2 regions of the Nocardioides sp. NPDC058538 genome follow, and region 1 is predicted to be linked to the other one. Evidence: riboswitches for the same ligand, from Rfam matches in the RefSeq annotation. Region 1 holds a riboswitch; the other holds the start of a gene.

Region 1 (3,833 bases):
GCCGGGTCGTCGTGGAGCGTCTCCGCGACCGCCGGGTCCCAGCCGGCGGCGTCCATCCGCTCCACCAGACCGCGAGCCTGGGTCTCGATCTCGTCGACCGCGCGGGTGTCGGCGCCCTCCTTGAGACCGAGCGCCGCACGCAGCCCGGGCACGGCGCCGCCGACGCCGCCCCACACCTGCGCGGCACGCAGGATCGAGAGCACCAGGTTGACGCGTGCCTCACCCTCGGGTGCGGCGCCCAGGATGTGCAGGCCGTCGCGGATCTGGGCGTCCTTGATCTCGCAGAGCCAACCGTCGATGTGGAGCATGAAGTCGTCGAAGTCGTCGTCCTCGGGCCGCTCCTCCATACCGAGGTCACGGTGGAGCTCGGCGGCCTTCATCAGCTGCCAGATCTCGCCGCGGATGGCGGGCAGCTTGGCCGGGTCCATGGAGGAGATCCGGTCGTACTCCTCCATCAGCGACTCCAGCCGCGCGATGTCGCCGTAGGACTCCGCACGCGCCATCGGCGGCACCAGGTGGTCGATGATCGTGGCGTGCGCCCGGCGCTTCGCCTGGGCGCCCTCGCCGGGGTCGTTGACCAGGAACGGGTAGATCAGCGGCATGTTGCCGATGGCCGCGTCCGGACCACACGAGGCTGAGAGCGCGGCGTTCTTGCCGGGCAGCCACTCCATCGAGCCGTGCTTGCCGAGATGGACGACGGCGTCGGCGCGGAAGCCGTTCTCGAGCCAGCGGTAGGCGCCGAGGTAGTGGTGCGACGGAGGCAGGTCGGGGTCGTGGTAGATCGCGACCGGATTCTCGCCGAACCCGCGTGGCGGCTGGATCAGGATGACGATGTTGCCGGCCTGGAGCGTGGCGAGCACGAGCTCGTTGTCGTCGTTGACAAAGAGGTTCCCCGGGGTCGGGCCCCAGGTCTCGACCATCTGTTCACGCAGGTCAGCGGGGAGATCCGTGGTCCACTCGTCGTAGTCGGCCTTCGAGATGCGTACGTGGGCGTCGGTGAGCTGGGCGTTGGTCAGCCACTCCTCGTCCTGGCCGCCGGCGGCGATCAGGGCATGGATCAGAGCGTCGCCGGCCGCGGTGTCGTCCGTGCCGTCGAGGATGCGTACGACCTCGTTGTCCTGCCCCAGGTCATAGCCCTCCTCGCGGAGCCGGCGCAGCATCCGGATCGCGGAGACCGGGGTGTCCAGGCCGACCGCGTTGCCGATCCGGGAGTGCTTGGTGGGGTAGGCGGAGAGCACCAGCGCGAGCCGCTTGTCCGGGTTGGGGGTGTGCCGCAGGCGGGCGTGGTTGACCGCGATCCGGGCGACCCGCGCGGTGCGCTCGGGGTCGGCGACGTAGTGGGGGAGGCCCTGCTCGTCGAGCTCCTTGAAGGAGAACGGGGCGGTGATGATCCGTCCGTCGAACTCGGGGATCGCGATCTGGTTGGCCGAGTCGAGCGGCGTGACGCCGTCGTCGGAGACCTCCCACTCCGCGCGCGAGCTGGTCAGGCACAGGCCCTGGAGCACCGGGATGTCGAGCGCCGCCATCCGCTCCACGTCCCAGGCCTCGTCCTCGCCACCGGCGCTGGCCGAGGCGGGCACCGAACCGCCTGCCGCGAGCACGGTCACGATCAGCGCGTCGAGGGTGCCGAGCGCCTCGTAGAGGTCGTCGGGGGCGGAGCGGAGCGACCCCGCGAAGACGGGTACGCCGGTGGCCGCGCCGGTCGCGTCGATGGCATCGGCCAGTGCGTGCGCGAACGCTGTGTTCCCGCTGGTCTCGTGGGCGCGGTAGTAGAGCACCCCGATGCGCGGACGAGCCTCGGCCGCCGGCTCGGGCCGCTCCGCGAACCCCCAGGCCGGGACGGCCGCCGGCGGCTCGAACCCGAAGCCGGTCAGCAGGACCGTGTCGGAGAGGAAAGCGTGCAGCTGGGCGAGGTTCGTCGGCCCACCCTCGGCGAGATAGCGGTGAGCCTCGGCGGCGACACCCATCGCAACGGTGGAGTGCTCCATCAGCTCGGCGCTCGGCTGCTGCTCGCCGCCGAGCACCACGACCGGCGTGCCGCGCTCCTTGACGGCGCTCAGCCCGTCCCAGAGATCGGTGGGCGAGCCGAGGAGCCGGAAGACCACGAGGTCGGCGTCGGCCACGACCTGCTCCAGATCGGTCGCTCGCGACGGGTTCGCCCAGGCGTAGTCGGCGCCGCTGGCACGTGCCGAGAGCAGGTCGGTGTCCGAGGTGGACAGAAGGGCGATGCGTACGCGTGCAGAGTCGGCCATGCCGAGTTCCTCCTAGGGGTTCTCGCCCCGTCGATCGGTCGGATTGCCCGTGGCCAGTGTCTGGCTGTGTCCGTGCCCAGAAGCTGTACGGACGTCACAGTGGCGGAACCGCCCCGGACTCTCACCGGGTTCCTGCGCCACGAGCGTGCTCGCAGCCTACCTCCTGGGCTGCTGCGTCCTCGGGCCGGTGGCGTCGGTGGCGGAAGTTCGTTCGCGGAGAACAGTGAGCATGTCTTCGACTGATCCGCCCGGGTCGGTGATCGGGGCCTGGACGTGCCGCACGACGCCGTCCGGGTCCAGGAGGAGCGAGACCCTCTTGAGCCGGTCAGCGCCGCCGGCACGGAAGACCGGCAGCCGGTAGGCGCCTGCGGCAACCCCGTCGGTGTCGGAGGCGAGGTCGTACGGCAGGTCGGCATGTTCCGCGAACGCGGCCAGCTGGTCGGGGCGCTGGGTGCTCACCCCGACCACCCGGGCGCCGACCTTCGTGAAGTCGGAGTAGTGCTCGGCATACGTCTGGCACTCCAGCGTGCAGCCCCGGGTCCCGGGGATATCGCCCCAGCCCGGGGGGTAGCCGTGGCTCTTCGGCGCATAGGCACCGGGGAAGAAGAAGGCGACGGTCCAGGTGTCCTCGCCGGTCAGGTGGAGGCGGGTGTCGCGGTGCGAGGTGATCTCGACGCCCGGCGGCGTCGTGCCGAGCAGGTCCTCGAGGCGGCGCTCCTCGTCCGGTCCGGCGGTCGCGGTCAGGGTGCCGTCGCCCATGACGTACCGCGTTCCCCACTCCTGGAGAGCGACCAGGACGGGCAGTAGCCCGCGGCCGCGCCCGGTCAGCTGGTAGTCGTAGCGCAGCGGGCGGTCGGTGTAGGCGTGCTTGGCCAGGACGCCGTCGGCGACGAGCGAGTTGAGGCGCTCTGTGAGCGCGCGGCGGCTGAGCCCGAGCTCACGGACCAGCCCGTCGAACCGGGTCACCCCGGCGGCGCACTCGCGCACGATCAGCAGGCTCTGCCAGTCGCCGATGACGCCGAGCGCCTGCGCGATCCCGCAGTCGGCGTCGGTGAGGTCATCGCGGCGCATCGGCGTCTCCTTGATCGGTCGGGCAATTCGGGTGGCGGCCTCGACGCATACATGGTTGCATATAGTTCCAATTTGGAACTCACTAGGAAGGGCTCGGATGGAAGAGGTACGCCGCGTGGCGCGGTCATTCTGGCTTTACTGGTCCGCCGGCACCTTGAGTGGCGTCGGGACCGCGGTCACTGCCGTCGCATTGCCGCTGACCGCGGTGACGGTGCTGGGAGCGAGCGCGTTCGAGATGGGGCTGCTCGCGGCGGCCGGGTATCTCTCCTGGATCCTCATCGGCCTGCCCGCGGGTGCGATCGTGCAGCGACTCCCGTTGCGCCGCGTACAGGTCCTCGCGGATCTCGCGCGCGCCGCCGCGGTCCTCAGTGTTCCGTTGGTGTGGTGGGCAGGCGACCTCACGCTGGTTCAGTTGCTGGTCGTCGCACTCGCGGTCAACTTCGCCGAGGTGCTCTTCTTCGCCGCGAATACGACGTTCCTGCCGAGCGTGGTCCCGAAAGAGCAGCTGAC
Region 2 (3,833 bases), on a different contig from region 1:
GTCCCCCTCCCGGGCGCCCCGCCGGCGCCGCCGCCGCCGCCGCCGGGGCCCGCCGGGGGGCCCCCGCCGCCGGAGCCGCTAGGCGAAGGCGTGTCGAGACCAACACAGTCCTGTTCCTGCCACACTGATCCGGTGACCGAGCCCTTCCGCATCGCACTGCTCATCGACGCCGACAACGCGCCTGCCTCGAAGATCGACGAGATCTTGAACGACCTGGCCGAGTACGGCGAGGTGACGATCCGCCGGGCCTATGGCAACTGGACCAAGTCCGAGCTCAAGGGCTGGATCGAGGAGCTGCACGACGCCGCGATCAGGCCGATGCAGCAGTTCGACCTGACCGCGCACAAGAACGCCTCCGACATGGCGCTCGCCATCGACGCGGTCGAGCTGCTGCACGCGGCGATCCCGGACGCGTTCGCGCTGGTCTCCTCCGACTCCGACTTCACGCCGCTGGTGCACTACCTGCGGGAGAAGGGCCGCGCGGTCTACGGCTACGGCAGGGAGAAGACACCGGCGCCCTTCAAGAGCGCCTGCACCCGGTTCACCGTGGTGGAGAAGCTCGGCAGCTCCGAGGAGGAGACCGAGGCCGATACCGAGCCCGGGGCCACGCGCACCCGCAAGCAGTCGTCATCGGCGACCAACGGGCAGGCGCTCAAGCGCAACGCCCGCCTGATCCAGCTGCTGCGCAACTCCATCGCCGCGGCCGCCGACGACGACGGCTGGGCCCTGGTCGGCACCGTGGTCTCCCGCATCCGCAACCAGTCCTCCGAGGACCCGCGCAACTACGGCTACGCCACCTGGACCAAGCTGATCAAGGCGATCGACCTCTTCGAGCTCAAGGACGAGGGCACCTCGGCGATCGCGGTCAGCGACAAGCGCACCAAGAAGTGACGTACGCCCCTTCGGACAACACAGCTAGCGGGTCTGCGCAGCGGCCGGGCGGGCGCATCTGACGCCCTTCGGCACGGACCCGTGGAGGTGCTTCAGCGCGGCCTTGAAGTCGCGGCAGCGCTCGGTGTCCTCCTTCTTGTTCGAGGGGTAGCCGATCGCCGCGTTGACCTTGCCCATGTCGAGGGCGTCGGCGAGCGGGTTGATGTCGCGGGCGACGGTCCAGTACCACCGCGAGATCGGCGCGCTGTAGTCCAGCGACCGGGCGAGCTCGGGACGGCGGCGCAGGTCGATGTCGAAGTAGGCGCCGGCGTCGGTGTAGTTGGCTTCGCCGGTCAGCTGGATGTAACCGCGGCCGGTGAACTTCCGCTTGTCGCGGCCCTTGGCGTCGTGGTGGAAGGAGCTCTCGTTGGCGAGCGTGGTCAGATACGCCGCCTGCCGGTAAGGGGTGGTGATCCGGGCGTCGGTCATCGCGCGGTTGAGGCTCGGCAGCCCGGTCTCGACGGTCCTGCGGTCACCGACCTTGTCGCCGAACATGGTGACCAGATCGGCGTACGTGACCGATGTCCGTGCCTCCTCCGCGCCGGCCGTCGTGGTCGGGGAGAGGGCGAGAAGGGTGGCCGAGATCGATGCTGCGACAAGGCCGAGAATCCTGTGGCGCATGGGGACAGAGTGACTGCTCGTCGGCGATCCCGCAAGCAGGGCTCGCCCGGCATAGGATTGCCCCGAATTAGCAGAGCCTCAATCAACACACGCCGTGGTGGGGGAAGCCGGTCGAATCCCGGCGCTGACCCGCAACCGTAGGCCCAGGCAGCGAGAGTGTCCTGGGCGAGCCGGAGCACCTGCCGACGGACGCGTACTGACCTGACGCTGTCGTGGAAAGCAGCGGGTCGGCCTTGGGCCTTCCCGGCGAACAGCGCGGAAGGAACCATGAAGAAGACCGTCCTCGGTGGCATCGCCGCCGCCCTCGCCCTCACCTCGCTCGCCGGCTGTGGCGAGAAAGCCGTCGAGGAGGGGGAGAAGCCCACCTACGACGCCAAGGTGTCCACCGCGGTGGCCGACTGGCTCGTGGCCCAGGCGCCGGAGGGCGTGGCCCGCAACGCGCAGTACGGCACCGATGACTTCGGGCTCAGCGCCGACATCGGGATCGCGCTGGCAGAGGTCGGTGGCTACGACGAGGAGATCGCCACGATCGCCGCGGCCGTGATGGAGAACAAGTCGGCCTACACCTCGCCCGGGTTCGGCACGATCACCTCGGCAGGGGCGACCGCGAAGGCGCTCGTCCTCCAGCAGAACGTCGATGCCTCCGACCCCGGTCTGCTGAAGCAGCTCGAGGGCACGGTCGCCGAGAACGGCCGCATCGCCGACGAGCTCGACCCCAAGAACAAGGAGGCGGCCGACTACTCCAACACCATCGGACAGTCGTACGCCGTGTGGGCGCTGAACAACGCCGAGAGCAAGAAGGCCGCGTCCGCGACGGAGTTCCTGGCCGGGCAGCAGTGCGAGGAGGGCTGGTTCCGGGTCACCTTCACGGCCGACCCGGCCGCGGCAGATCAGACCTGCGACGCCGACCCGAAGGCTGCCCCGGACGCTGACGCCACCGCGTTCGCGCTGATCGCCCTCTCCTCGGTGGCCTCTCCGGAGGCGGAGAAGGCCGTCAAGGCGGGCGTGGAGTGGCTGAAGGAGACCCAGGCCGAGGACGGTTCGTTCAAGGCGGCGACCGGCAACATCGCCAACTCCAACACCACCGGCCTTGCCGGGTGGGCGTTCGGGCGCGCCGGTGAGACCGCGGCCGCGGAGAAGGCGGCGACCTGGGTCGCCGACCACGTCGTGACCTGTGGCGACGACGCCGGTGCGGTGGCCTACGACGACGCCGCGCTGGCCGAGGGCAACACCAAGGGCCTGACCAAGGAGTCCGAGGGGATGTACCGCCTCGCCGCCGCCCAGGCGCTGCCGTCGCTGGTCTTCCTGCCCAACGACGCGACCGCGAAGAGCTCGTGCTGAGCCCAGATCGACCGATCTCCGCCTGCTGCGCGCCACCATACGGGCGCGCTGGCGGCGTTGACGCCGCTCGACAGACGCCCGGTTTGCCATCGCGGTCGTCGCCTTGCCATCACACCCGTCTGGTGACGCTCGCGACGGCGGCCATCGGTCGATCCGGGCTCATCCTGCGATCCTCGTTGGTGGCCCTGGCGATCCTCGCCGGGGCCACCGCACCTGTCTTCGCCCCCGTATCCGCCTCGTCCGCGGCATCGTCCGCCGAGGCGTGTGACGGCGTCACCGTCGTCGTCGAGCCCAACGCGTTGGGTGGCGGCCCTGAGGTCACCTGTGTCCAGCCCGGGGAGGGCGACACCGGCGCCGATCTCTTCGAGAAGGCGGGACATCCGCTCACCTATGTGACCTCGATGCCCAGCGTCGTATGCCGCGTCGATGAGCGGCCGAAAGCCGCAGGTTGCGCCCAGATGCCGCCTGCCGACGCGTACTGGTCGCTGTGGAGCACCGACGATTCGGGGGCCTGGAGCTACGCGTCCAGAAATGTTACCGAAATCAGCGTGACCTCCGGGCAGGGTGTTGCGTTCACGTGGATAGACGACAATGTCGTTACCGCTCCGGCGACGGAGCTTGGGGATGCTGTGGGGGCGCCCTCAAGCCCGTCGCCGGAGTTATTTCCGGAGGAGCCGACGGATTCGGCCTCCGAGGCCGAGCATCTGCCCACCTGGGTCGCCCCCGCGGGGATCCTCACCCTCTTCGCCGTCGCCGGTGCCGTGTGGTGGCGCCGGCGATGAGCGCGCTGTTCCGCACCGCCGCGGTCGCGCACCTGCCCCGCGACCTGCACCCCGTCGCCTGGTGGGTGTGGGCGATCGGCATGGCTGCGTACGCCTCCTTCACCACCAACCCGTTGCTCCTCCTGCTCGTGGTGGGAGTGGTGTCGGTCGTGGTCGCCG

Evidence for each region. A riboswitch is a leader RNA that binds a small molecule or an ion and turns the genes downstream of it on or off. The one in region 1 is predicted to bind cobalamin.
Region 2: it holds a riboswitch for cobalamin, as region 1 does, so the genes downstream of both, ACFWQC_RS25390 (prenyltransferase/squalene oxidase repeat-containing protein) here and cobN (cobaltochelatase subunit CobN) in region 1, are expected to answer to the same signal.

The regions. Positions count from the first base shown of each region.
Region 1 covers NZ_JBHXNY010000023.1:15,282-19,114, forward strand. Annotated here, with positions in the region: gene cobN (cobaltochelatase subunit CobN) at 1-2,252, opposite strand, end outside; cobalamin riboswitch at 2,286-2,409, opposite strand; gene ACFWQC_RS19495 (winged helix-turn-helix transcriptional regulator) at 2,409-3,323, opposite strand; gene ACFWQC_RS19500 (MFS transporter) at 3,421-3,833, shown strand, end outside.
Region 2 covers NZ_JBHXNY010000044.1:16-3,848, forward strand. Annotated here, with positions in the region: gene ACFWQC_RS25380 (NYN domain-containing protein) at 133-891, shown strand; gene ACFWQC_RS25385 (hypothetical protein) at 916-1,551, opposite strand; cobalamin riboswitch at 1,618-1,753, shown strand; gene ACFWQC_RS25390 (prenyltransferase/squalene oxidase repeat-containing protein) at 1,819-2,892, shown strand; gene ACFWQC_RS25395 (hypothetical protein) at 3,015-3,674, shown strand; gene ACFWQC_RS25400 (CbiQ family ECF transporter T component) at 3,671-3,833, shown strand, end outside.